Regions from separate parts of the Amycolatopsis sp. M39 genome, predicted to be linked through region 1. Evidence: riboswitches for the same ligand, from Rfam matches in the RefSeq annotation. Region 1 holds a riboswitch; the other holds the start of a gene.
The links. Region 1 has a riboswitch for S-adenosylmethionine ahead of thrC (threonine synthase). Riboswitches for the same ligand answer to the same signal wherever they lie in the genome.

Region 1 (5,082 bases):
CTGCAGCACGATCCCGTAGGCCACGTGCAGGACCGCGGTGCCCGCGGCGGCGAGCAGCCAAGTCCACTGCGGACGTTCCGGTTCGACGGCCAGCGCGACCGCGATCACCGGGAGCATCGCCGCCGCGGAAACCGTGTAGTACAGCCAGACGAACCGCGGGCCGCCGGAAACCCGTTTGGCGGCGAGGTTCCACACGGCGTGCACGACCGCGGCGACGAGAACCATGGCGAGGGCAGTGGTGTTCATCCGGACCCCTTCAGGTTTCCAGCGCACGCTGAAGACCGGGTCCTCCAGGCTTTTGTCCCGTCAGATGAACGGCGGGGGCTCGGTGTCCCGCCGAAGGTGCCGCTCGGACCAGGCCCGCCCGCCCTCGTTGTCTTCGCGACCCGCTCTGCGGGACCACGGGCAGGCGACGGAACCCTAGGCACTACCGAAGCCCACCGTAACCGAGCCAAGGCCGGGATGCCGAGCGCTCGCGTGCCCCGGGCGGTCTCCGGGGCTGGCCGCGGCACCGCGAACAGGGCTGTTAAGATTTTCGACTGTTGCCGTGCGGCATTCCGTCAGGGAGGAAACCCGGCAGTCCCCTCGGGACTGATCCGGAGCCACACGAACGCGGCAGCGACCTTCACCGAGTGAAAGAGGAACGCCTCCATGGCCAACATCAAGTCGCAGGTCAAGCGCATCACGACGAACGAGAAGGCGCGGCAGCGCAACCTGGCGATCCGGTCCTCGGTGAAGACCGCGATCCGCAAGTTCCGCGAGGCCGCCGAAGCCGGTGACAAGGACAAGGCCCTCGAACTGCAGCGCGACGCCGCTCGCAAGCTCGACAAGGCCGTCACCAAGGGCGTGATCCACGCCAACCAGGCCGCGAACAAGAAGTCGGCTCTCGCGAAGCGCGCGAACCAGCTCTGAGCGCAGTCTTTCCGGAAGGCCCGGCGGCTTCGGCTGCCGGGCCTTTTCCGCGTCCTGGGGATTCGCGACCGGGCCTCCGCCGCCAACCGCGAGGGCTCCCGTCAGCGGTCTCCCTTGGCCGCGACCACGTCGAGGACCGCGCGCTGCAGTGCGTAATTCGCATCGGCCGCCGCGCCCTTGACCTCGGCGTTCAGCCGCGCCACGACGCGCATCGCGGTCGCCAGGCCGTCCTGGCCCCAGCCGCGCGACTGGCCTTGCGCCTTGCGGATCTTCCACGGCGGCATGCCCAGTTCGCCCGCCATCTGGTTCGGGTTGCCGCGCCCGGCCGCGGACACGCGAGCGATCGTGCGCACGGCGTCGGCCAGCGCGTCGGCCACCAGGACGTGCGGAACGCCCAGTTGCATCGCCCACTGCAATGACTCCATCGCGGCGGCCCGGTCGCCCGCGACGGCCTTTTCCGCCACCGCGAAGCCGGTCACGTCGGCGCGTCCGGTGTGGTAGCGGCGCACCGCCTGCTCGTCGACGGCTCCCCCGGTGTCAGCGACCAGCTGGGTAGCGGCCGAGGACAGTTCACGCAGATCCGAGCCGACCGAGTCGAGCAGCGCCATCAGTCCCGCGGCGTCGATTTTGCCGCCCACGCGGCGCACCTCGTTGCGCACGAACGCCTCGCGCTCGGCCGGCTTGGTGAGCTTCGGGCATTCGGTGATTTCCGCGCCCGCTTTTTTCAACGCGCCCGGCAGCGCCTTCGCGGCCTTGCTCCGCCCGCCGCCGCTGTGCACCACCACGAGGACGATGCCCTCGGCCGGCACCTTCACGTACGCGAGGACCGCGTCGGACAGCTCCTGCGAGATGTCCTGCGCCGACTCCAGCACGATCACGCGCCCCTCGGCGAACAGCGACGGACTCACCAGCTCGGCCAGCACCGGCGGTGTGAGATCGGACACCCGCATGCGCGTGAGGTCCGCCGTCGGGTCCGCGGCCTTGGCCGCGTCGAGGGACGCTCGCACAGCCCGTTCGATGAGCAGTTCTTCCTCGCCCGTGACGAGGTGCAGCGGCGCGGGTGCGGTGGTCACCCCGCCATCTTCTCACCCGGCCGCCGGGCCGCCCGCTCCGGTGATGTGGGCCGCCTCCGTGGCACGAGCTGATCGGGATGTCGTACGGTGTAGCCGAGGACGCGCCCACCGGCGCTCCGACAACCGAATACCGCTCATCCAGAGGGGCAGAGGGAACGGCCCGACGAAGCCCCGGCAACCGGCGTACAGCCTGTCACCCCGCGATCGCGGGGTAGCTGACGACCACGGTGCCAATTCCGGCCCGCTTCGGCGGGGCAGATGAGGAAAGGAACCTCGCGATGACTGCAGCCCTCAGCGCCACCTCCGCCAACAAGACGATCGACCTCGGTCCGGCCGTCGAACTGGTGTCGAAGGAAGAAGGGCACCGGCAGCCGCTCGCTCCGGAATTCGTCTCCGCCGAAGACTTCTCTCCGCTCGAGGTCGCCTACGACTTCGGCCGCGTCCGCCGCGAGGACATCGAGGCGGGCCCGCGCAACATCTGGCGTTACAAGAAGCTCCTTCCCGTCCCCTCGACCGTCGAGGAGACCCCGAACACCGAACCCGGCTGTACCCGGCTCGTGCGCGCGGACCGGCTCGCGAAGGAGCTCGGCCTCAAGCGCGTGTGGGTCAAGGACGACACCGGAAACCCGACGCACTCGTTCAAGGACCGCGTGGTCGCCGTCGCGCTCGCGGCCGCCCGCGAGTTCGGCTTCGAGGTCCTCGCGTGTCCCTCGACCGGCAACCTGGCCAACGCGACCGCCGCCGCGGCGGCCCGCGCCGGCTGGCGGTCGGTCGTGCTGATCCCGAAGAGCCTCGAACGCGCGAAGATCCTCACCACCGCCGTCTACGACGGCGACCTGATCGCCGTCGACGGCAACTACGACGACGTGAACCGGCTCGCCACCGAACTGGCCGCCGAGCACCCGAAGTGGGCGTTCGTGAACGTCAACGTCCGCCCGTACTACTCCGAAGGCTCGAAGACGCTCGCCTACGAGGTCGCCGAGCAGCTCGGCTGGCGCATCCCCGAGCAGATCGTCGTGCCGATCGCCTCCGGTTCCCAGCTCACCAAGGTGGACAAGGGTTTCCGCGAACTGGGCCAGCTCGGTCTCGTGGACGCCAGCCCGTACCAGGTGTTCGGCGCACAGGCCACCGGCTGCTCGCCGGTCTCCGCCGCGTACCGCAACGGCCACGACGTCGTCCAGCCGGTCAAGCCGGACACCATCGCCCGCTCGCTCGCGATCGGCAACCCGGCCGACGGCCCGTACGTGCTCGACGTGGTCAACCGCACCGGCGGCGCGATCGAGGACGTCACCGACGAAGAGGTCGTCGAAGGCATCCGGCTGCTCGCGCGCACCGAAGGCATCTTCACCGAGACCGCGGGCGGCGTCACCGTGGCGACCGCGAAGAAGCTCGTCGAAACCGGCAAGCTCGACCCGGACGCCGAAACCGTCCTCCTCATCACCGGCGACGGCCTCAAGACCCTCGACGCGGTCGAGAACCACATCGGCCCGAAGGCCACCGTGCCGCCGTCCGCCGAAGCCGTCGCCAAGGCGCTCGGCTACTGACGCACCGGCCCGGGGTCCGCCGCACTACCGCGGCGGACCCCGCGGCTCGCCCCGGCGCACGACCGCCGGCCCGCTTCCTCCGGGCAGGACGGCAGTGTCGCCGTCCACATCGGTCCGGGTGACCAGCACTCCCATCGTCCCGAGAACGTCCATTGTGGACTTGCTCGGATGCCCGTACCCGTTGCCCGCGCCGACGCTGATCAGCGCCGTGCGCGGCCGCACCGCCGCGAGGAACTGCGGCAGCGAGTACCTCGATCCGTGATGCGGCACCTTCAGGATGTCCGCCCGCAGGTCCGCGCCCTCGGCGAGCAAGTCCGCCTGTGCGGCCAGTTCGACGTCTCCAGTCAGCAATACCCGGCCAGCCGGGGTTTCGGCGCGCAGGACGACCGAACTGTTGTTGATCATCGTGCCGTCCTGCAACGCCGGTGCGCGAGTAGTGGCATAGCGCGGACCGAGCACCTCCAGCGACAGCCCCGGCCACTCCAGCCGCTGCCCGTCGCTCAACTGCACCAGCGGCACGCCACGACGCCGCGCTTCGCCGGAGACCGACTGCCACGCCCACGCCGGAGCACGCCCTGGCCCTACCGCGATCGCACCGACTGTTCTTCCGTCGAACACCGAGACGAGTCCGCCGATGTGATCCGCGTGCAGGTGACTCAGCACGAGCAACGGCACCCGATCGACGCCCAGCCTCCGCAGGCATTCGTCGACCGGCTCTGGCTCCGGCCCGGTGTCGACGACCACGGCGCGGCCAGGCTCAGCAGTGGCCAGGACGACCGCATCTCCTTGTCCGACATCGCATTCCACCATCGCCCAGCCGCCTGGCGGCCAGCCAGGCGCCAGGACTGTGGCCGGTACGACCGTCAGCAGCACGACGACCAGTCCGATCGCCACCAGCAGCCGGAGCCGGCGAAACCGCGCCGCCACCACGACGACGACCAGCAGGGCCGCCGCGCACAATCCGCCCCACCAGCCACCGGGCCACGACAGCGCCGCGCCCGGCGCTCTCGCACCGTGCCGGGCGACGGTGATCAGCCATCGGGCTTCCGGATCTGCCGCATGGATCAGCACCCGTCCCGCACCTGGCCACCATGGTCCGACGACTGTTGCCAGCACTCCCAGCACAGTCACCGGCGCGACTACCGGTGCCGCAAGGACATTGGTCACGACTGAGACCAGGCTGACCGTGCCCGCCATACCGGCGATGACGGGAGCGGTGACCACGAACGCGGCTAGCGGAACAGCCAGGCCTTCGGCGTAACCGGCTGGAACTCCCCTTCGTACCAGCGAATCTGCCCAGCGCGGCGCGAGCAGCACCAGTCCTGCCGTAGCGAGAACCGAAAGCGCGAAGCCGAAATTACCCGCCATCGTCGGATCCCACGCCACCAGTACGCACACCGCGAAGGCCAATGCGGGCAACGCCGAACCACGTCGTCCCAGAGCCAGCGCGAGCAGGCCGATGCCGCCCATGACGCCAGCCCGGACCACACTCGGTTCAGGGCCCACCAGGACGAGGAATCCCACCAGGCAGACTCCAGCCGCTGTCGCGGAAA
Region 2 (5,082 bases), on a different contig from region 1:
GAAGTCCTGCAACACCACGTTCGGCAGGCTCGCTTCGCAGCTGCCCGCCGACGGGCTCGCGAAGGCGGCCGCCCAGTTCGGCCTCAACGCCGACTTCGCGATCGAGGGCCTGTCCACCGAGATGGGCCGCGTCGACCCGGCGGCGAACGCGGACGAACAGGTCGAGGACGGCATCGGCCAGGGAAAGGTGCAGGTCAGCCCGATGGGAGCGGCGGTGATGGCGGCGACCGCGGCGTCCGGGCGCGCGGTCGTGCCACGGCTGTGGGAAGGCGGCACCAAGGTCGGCACCGGCTACCAGCCGCCCTCGGGTTCGGTGCTGGCCGCGTTGCGCGGGATGATGCGCGAGGTCGTCACCGGCGGCACCGCGACCGGCCTGGCGCACTCCGGCTCGGTGTTCGGCAAGACCGGCACCGCGCAGTTCGGCGACGGCGCGGAGGCACACGGCTGGTTCGCCGGCTATCGCGGCGACCTGGCGTTCGCGGTGTTCCTGGAGGGGGCCAACGACTCCAAACCGGCCGTCTCGCTGGGCGCGAAGTTCCTCGACGCGCTGTAAGGGCTCACGACACGCACACGCTCAGGCCCGCGCCGACCGCTGCCGGTGAGAACCGGCAGCAGCACACACGGCCCCTGGAGGCCTGCCTGCGCCGCGTTACGGTCGTGAGTGGCTATGCCGGTTCTCACCGGCATAGCCACTCACGCCCGACTCTTCGGCCGCCGCCGAACGCTGCCCGCTCTACCCTCCCTGTATGGAAACCGTCGCACTGGCCGAGGTCGCCGCCGTGCTCGCCGACCCGAGCCGCGCGACCATGTGTCTCGCGCTGCTCGACGGCCGCGCCTGGACGGTCGGCGAACTGGCCGCCGCGGCGCGGATCGCGGTCTCGACGGCCAGCGAGCACGTGACGCGGCTGGCCGAGGCCGGGTTCGTCGCCCGGGTGAAGCAGGGGCGGCACGCGTACGTGCGGCTCGCGAATCCGCGGGTCGCGGAGCTGATCGAGCATCTGGCGCAGCATGCCGAACTGAAACGGCCGTCCGGGCTGCGGACTTCGTTGCGGGTGCGGCGGTTGTCGTTCGCGCGCAGTTGCTACGACCATCTCGCCGGGACGCTCGGCGTCGCCTTGCGCGACGGGATGGTCGAGCGGGGCCTGATCGACGTGTCGGACGGGCTCGCGCTCACCGAAGCCGGACGCGACGTGCTGGCCGATCTCGGTGTCGCGGTGCCGGACCGGCCGCGGCGGCCGCTGCTGCGTGACTGTCTGGATTGGACAGAGCGGCGGGAACACCTCGCGGGCGCGGTTCCGGCGGCGGTGCTGGAGCGGGCGGTCGAAGCCGGATGGCTGACGCGGGACCAGCAGCGCGCGATCCGGGTCCTGCCCGGTGCGCGGGGTCCGTTCGCCGCGCTGGGTGTCGATCTGGCGACGGTGAGTGCCGCCGAGGCTTCGTAACACACCGGCGAGGTCCCCCGGACCGGTGGTGCGCGCACGGGAACCGGACACCGCCTCACTATTCTGGACGCCTGCGGGCGACGGGAGGGAGGCGGAGGGGTGGACGAGCTTCCCATGCTGCTGGGCGTCGGAGCGCTGGTTCTGGTCGTCTCGGTGCTCGCGGTGCGGGTGTCCATCCGGCTCGGATTCCCCTCGCTGCTGCTGTATCTCGGGATCGGCGTCGTGCTCGGCGAAGCCGGGTTCGGCATCCGCTTCGACAATCCGGCGCTCACCCAGTCCCTCGGGCTCGCCGCGCTCGTCCTGATCCTCACCGAGGGCGGGCTCACCACGCGCTGGTCCGCGGTGAAACCCTCGCTGGGGCCCGGAATCCTGCTGTCCACACTGGCCGTGGTGATCAGCATCGCGGTCACCGGCGCGGCACTGCACTGGCTGCTCGGCCTCGACTGGCGGCTGGCCCTGCTGTGGGGCGCGGTCCTCGCGTCGACCGACGCCGCGGCGGTGTTCTCCGTGCTGCGCACGGCCGGGGTCGGCAAACGGCTCGTCGGCGCGCTGGAGCTGGAATCCGGCATCAACGACGCGCCCGCCTACATCGCGGTCGTCGTGCTCGCCTCCGGCGAGGCGGTGGACTGGTCGCTGCCGCTGCTGGTGGTCTACGAACTGCTCACCGGCCTCGCGCTCGGCCTCGCGTTCGGCTGGCTGGGCGCGCAGGCGCTGCGGCGGGCCGCGCTCCCGGCGACCGGCCTGTACCCGCTCGCCACGGTCGCGGTGTGCCTGCTCGCGTACTCCTCGGGACAGCTGGCGCACGCGTCCGGCCTGCTCGCCACCTACGTCGCCGGCCTGGTGCTGGGGAACTCCAAGCTGCCGCACCGCTCGGACACCCTGTCCTTCGCCGAAGGGCTCGGCTGGCTCGCGCAGATCGGCCTGTTCGTGCTGCTCGGCCTGTTCGCGTCGCCGACCCGGCTGCTCGAAGCGCTGATCCCGGGACTGGTCGCGGGCGCGGTGGTGCTGCTGCTCGCCCGGCCGCTCTCGGTGGTCCTGTCGCTGCTGCCGTTCCGTTTGCCGTGGCGGGAGCAGACGTTCCTGTCCTGGGCCGGATTGCGCGGTGCGGTGCCGATCGTGCTCGCGATGATCCCGCTGTCCGAAGGCGTGCCCGGCGCGCAACGGCTCGTGGACGCGGTTTTCGTGCTCGTCATCGTGCTCACCGTGCTGCAGGGCGCGACGCTCAGCCCGCTCGCGCGGATCCTCGGACTGGCGAAGGCGACACAGGCGCACGAGATCGAGGTCGACGCCGCCCCGCTCGACGAACTCGGTGCGGAACTGCTGCAGGTGCGCATTCAGAAGGGGTCGAAGCTGCACGGCGTGTACCTGTCGGAGCTGCGGCTGCCCGCCGGGGCGACGGTCAGCCTCGTGGTCCGCGACGGGGCGGGCTTCACCCCGCAGAAAACGAGCCGCTTGCAGGTCGCCGACCAGCTTCTGGTGGTCACCACCGCCGCCGACCGGGACGCGACCGAACGGCGCATCCGGGCCGTCGACCGGGCCGGCCGCCTCGCCCGCTGGCACGGGGAATCCGGGGCCTGACCCTTCTGCCCTTTGTGGACATACCCGGTGACTGCCGTCTCAGATCACGAGACGGCGCTGGTTTCGTCCGGGGGTTGTCCGCTATCTTCGGTTTCAGGTCATGAGTGCCAGCGCGAAGCCCCGGCTCGCTGGCCGGCAACCCTCCTACCGCGGTGGGGTGCCCCGGGTGAGGACCAGGCCGGTCGCGCAGTGCGGCGGGCAAGCGCGGGCCCCTCGCCGGGGGTCCCCCGGAACGCCGAGGAGGCACCGTCATGACTCTCGCACTCGACCGGTCCACGGAAGCTGTTGGCACCGCTGTTCCCGCTGTCGCGGGTGCGGCGCTGCGGGTCCCGCTGGTGACGGGCGGCGACATCGGCTACGCCAACCTCGACCACGCGGCGAGCGCGCCGTGCCTGGACGCGGTGCGCTCGGCGGTCGACGAGTTTCTTCCCTGGTACGCCAGCGTGCATCGTGGCGCGGGCTTCGCTTCGCAGGTCTCGACGCGGCTGTACGAACGGACCCGGGACGTGGTGCGCCGGTTCGTGGACGCGCGCAGCGGCGACTCGGTGATCTTCACTCGCAACACCACTGACGCGTTCAACCTGCTGGCAAAGGCGTTGCCGCGCAAGACTTCCGTGGTGGTGTTCGACAGCGAGCACCACGCGGCGCTGCTGCCGTGGCGGGGTCCGAACGTCCGGCGCGTGCAACTGCCGCGGACCCGGCTCGCCGCAGTGTCCGTTGTGGACGAAGCGCTTGCGGAATGTCCGCAGGGGCCTCGGTTGGTGGTGGTCGCTGGTGCGTCCAATGTGACTGGCGAGCTGCTGCCGGTCGCCGAGATCGCCGCGGTGGCCCGGAACCACGGCGCCCGGGTGGCCCTTGACGCCGCGCAGCTCGCTCCGCATCGGCGGATTTCGTTGCGGGAGCTGGATGTCGACTACGTCGCGCTGTCCGGTCACAAGCTGTACGCGCCCTTCGGGGCTGGTGCGCTGATCGGGCGCGGCGACTGGTTGCGGGCCGCCGAGCCGTACCTCGCCGGTGGAGGCGCTACGAAGCTGGTGACCGAGGAGGCCGTGGTGTGGAACAGCGGCGAGGAGCGGCACGAGGCCGGGTCGCCGAACACCGTTGGCGTGTATGCGCTTGGGGTGGCTTGCGAGCAGCTGGCGGCTCAGTGGGATGCCGTTGGCTCGCACGAGGCCGCTCTGCTGGAGCGGCTGCGCAAGGGGCTTGAAGGCTTGCCGGGGTTCGCTGAGCTGCGATTCTTCGACGCGCCGGTGGACCGGGTCGGCACGGTGAGCTTCGTCGTCGACGGATTCGAGCCCGGGTGGCTGGCCGCGGTGCTGTCGGCTGAGTACGGGATCGGCGTGCGGGACGGGGCGTTCTGCGCGCACGTGGCCGCCCGGCGGTTGATCCGCGAGGCCGGAAGCGAGGGCCAGCAGGCGGTTCGGGTGAGCCTCGGGCTGGGGAGCACTGAGGAGCACGTGGACCGGCTGGTGCTGGCGCTGCGGCAGATCGTGGCCCGGGGAGCCCGGTGGGAGTACGCGAAGGCGGACGGGCGATGGGCGCCGGTGGGGGATACGCGGGAGCTGCCGCCGTTTTGCGCCTGAGGGCACTGGGGTGACGGTTCCGGTTTTGGGACTGGCTCGCCAGAAAACTTGACCACGACGCGGGATCGGCTCAACGGCGCGCCCGCCGCGGCGGCGGAGCCGGCGCCATCAAACACTGCCGGTGCGCCAGGATGATCGCGTGCAGGTCATTCAGCAGGCCGCGTTCGGCGAGATGGCCGTTGAGGAGCGACCGGGCAGGTGAGTGAACGCGGCTCGGGCCGCGTCGGCCGGGGTGGGGACCGGGGTGTCGCAGCCGGCCAGGGCGGTCTGCGGCACGTCGTGGATTTCCCGCGGTTCGGTGCGGGAGAGGCCTGCCAAGGGGCGCAGGTGCGCGCTGTCGGCTGGCCAGCGGGGAGAGGTCGAAGGCGATCCCGGCCGCGGCGGGGATCTCGGCGGGCAGGGCAGCGAAGCGGCGTCCGGGGCGACTGAATTCGGGCCGGGGACTGCCGCTGTGACCTGCTCGGGCGCGGTTGTGGACA

Region 2: linked by a shared signal. The riboswitch ahead of A4R44_RS17425 (aminotransferase class V-fold PLP-dependent enzyme) and the one ahead of thrC (threonine synthase) in region 1 are both predicted to bind S-adenosylmethionine.

The regions. Positions count from the first base shown of each region.
Region 1 is NZ_LWSF01000014.1:46,351-51,432, reverse strand. It holds gene A4R44_RS26430 (DMT family transporter) at 1-246, opposite strand, end outside; gene rpsT (30S ribosomal protein S20) at 652-912, shown strand; gene holA (DNA polymerase III subunit delta) at 1,014-1,985, opposite strand; SAM riboswitch class I at 2,117-2,250, shown strand; gene thrC (threonine synthase) at 2,264-3,529, shown strand; gene A4R44_RS26410 (ComEC/Rec2 family competence protein) at 3,554-5,082, opposite strand, start outside.
Region 2 is NZ_LWSF01000006.1:46,595-51,676, forward strand. It holds gene A4R44_RS17410 (penicillin-binding transpeptidase domain-containing protein) at 1-553, shown strand, start outside; gene A4R44_RS17415 (helix-turn-helix transcriptional regulator) at 747-1,442, shown strand; gene A4R44_RS17420 (potassium/proton antiporter) at 1,542-3,020, shown strand; SAM riboswitch class IV at 3,117-3,231, shown strand; gene A4R44_RS17425 (aminotransferase class V-fold PLP-dependent enzyme) at 3,272-4,603, shown strand.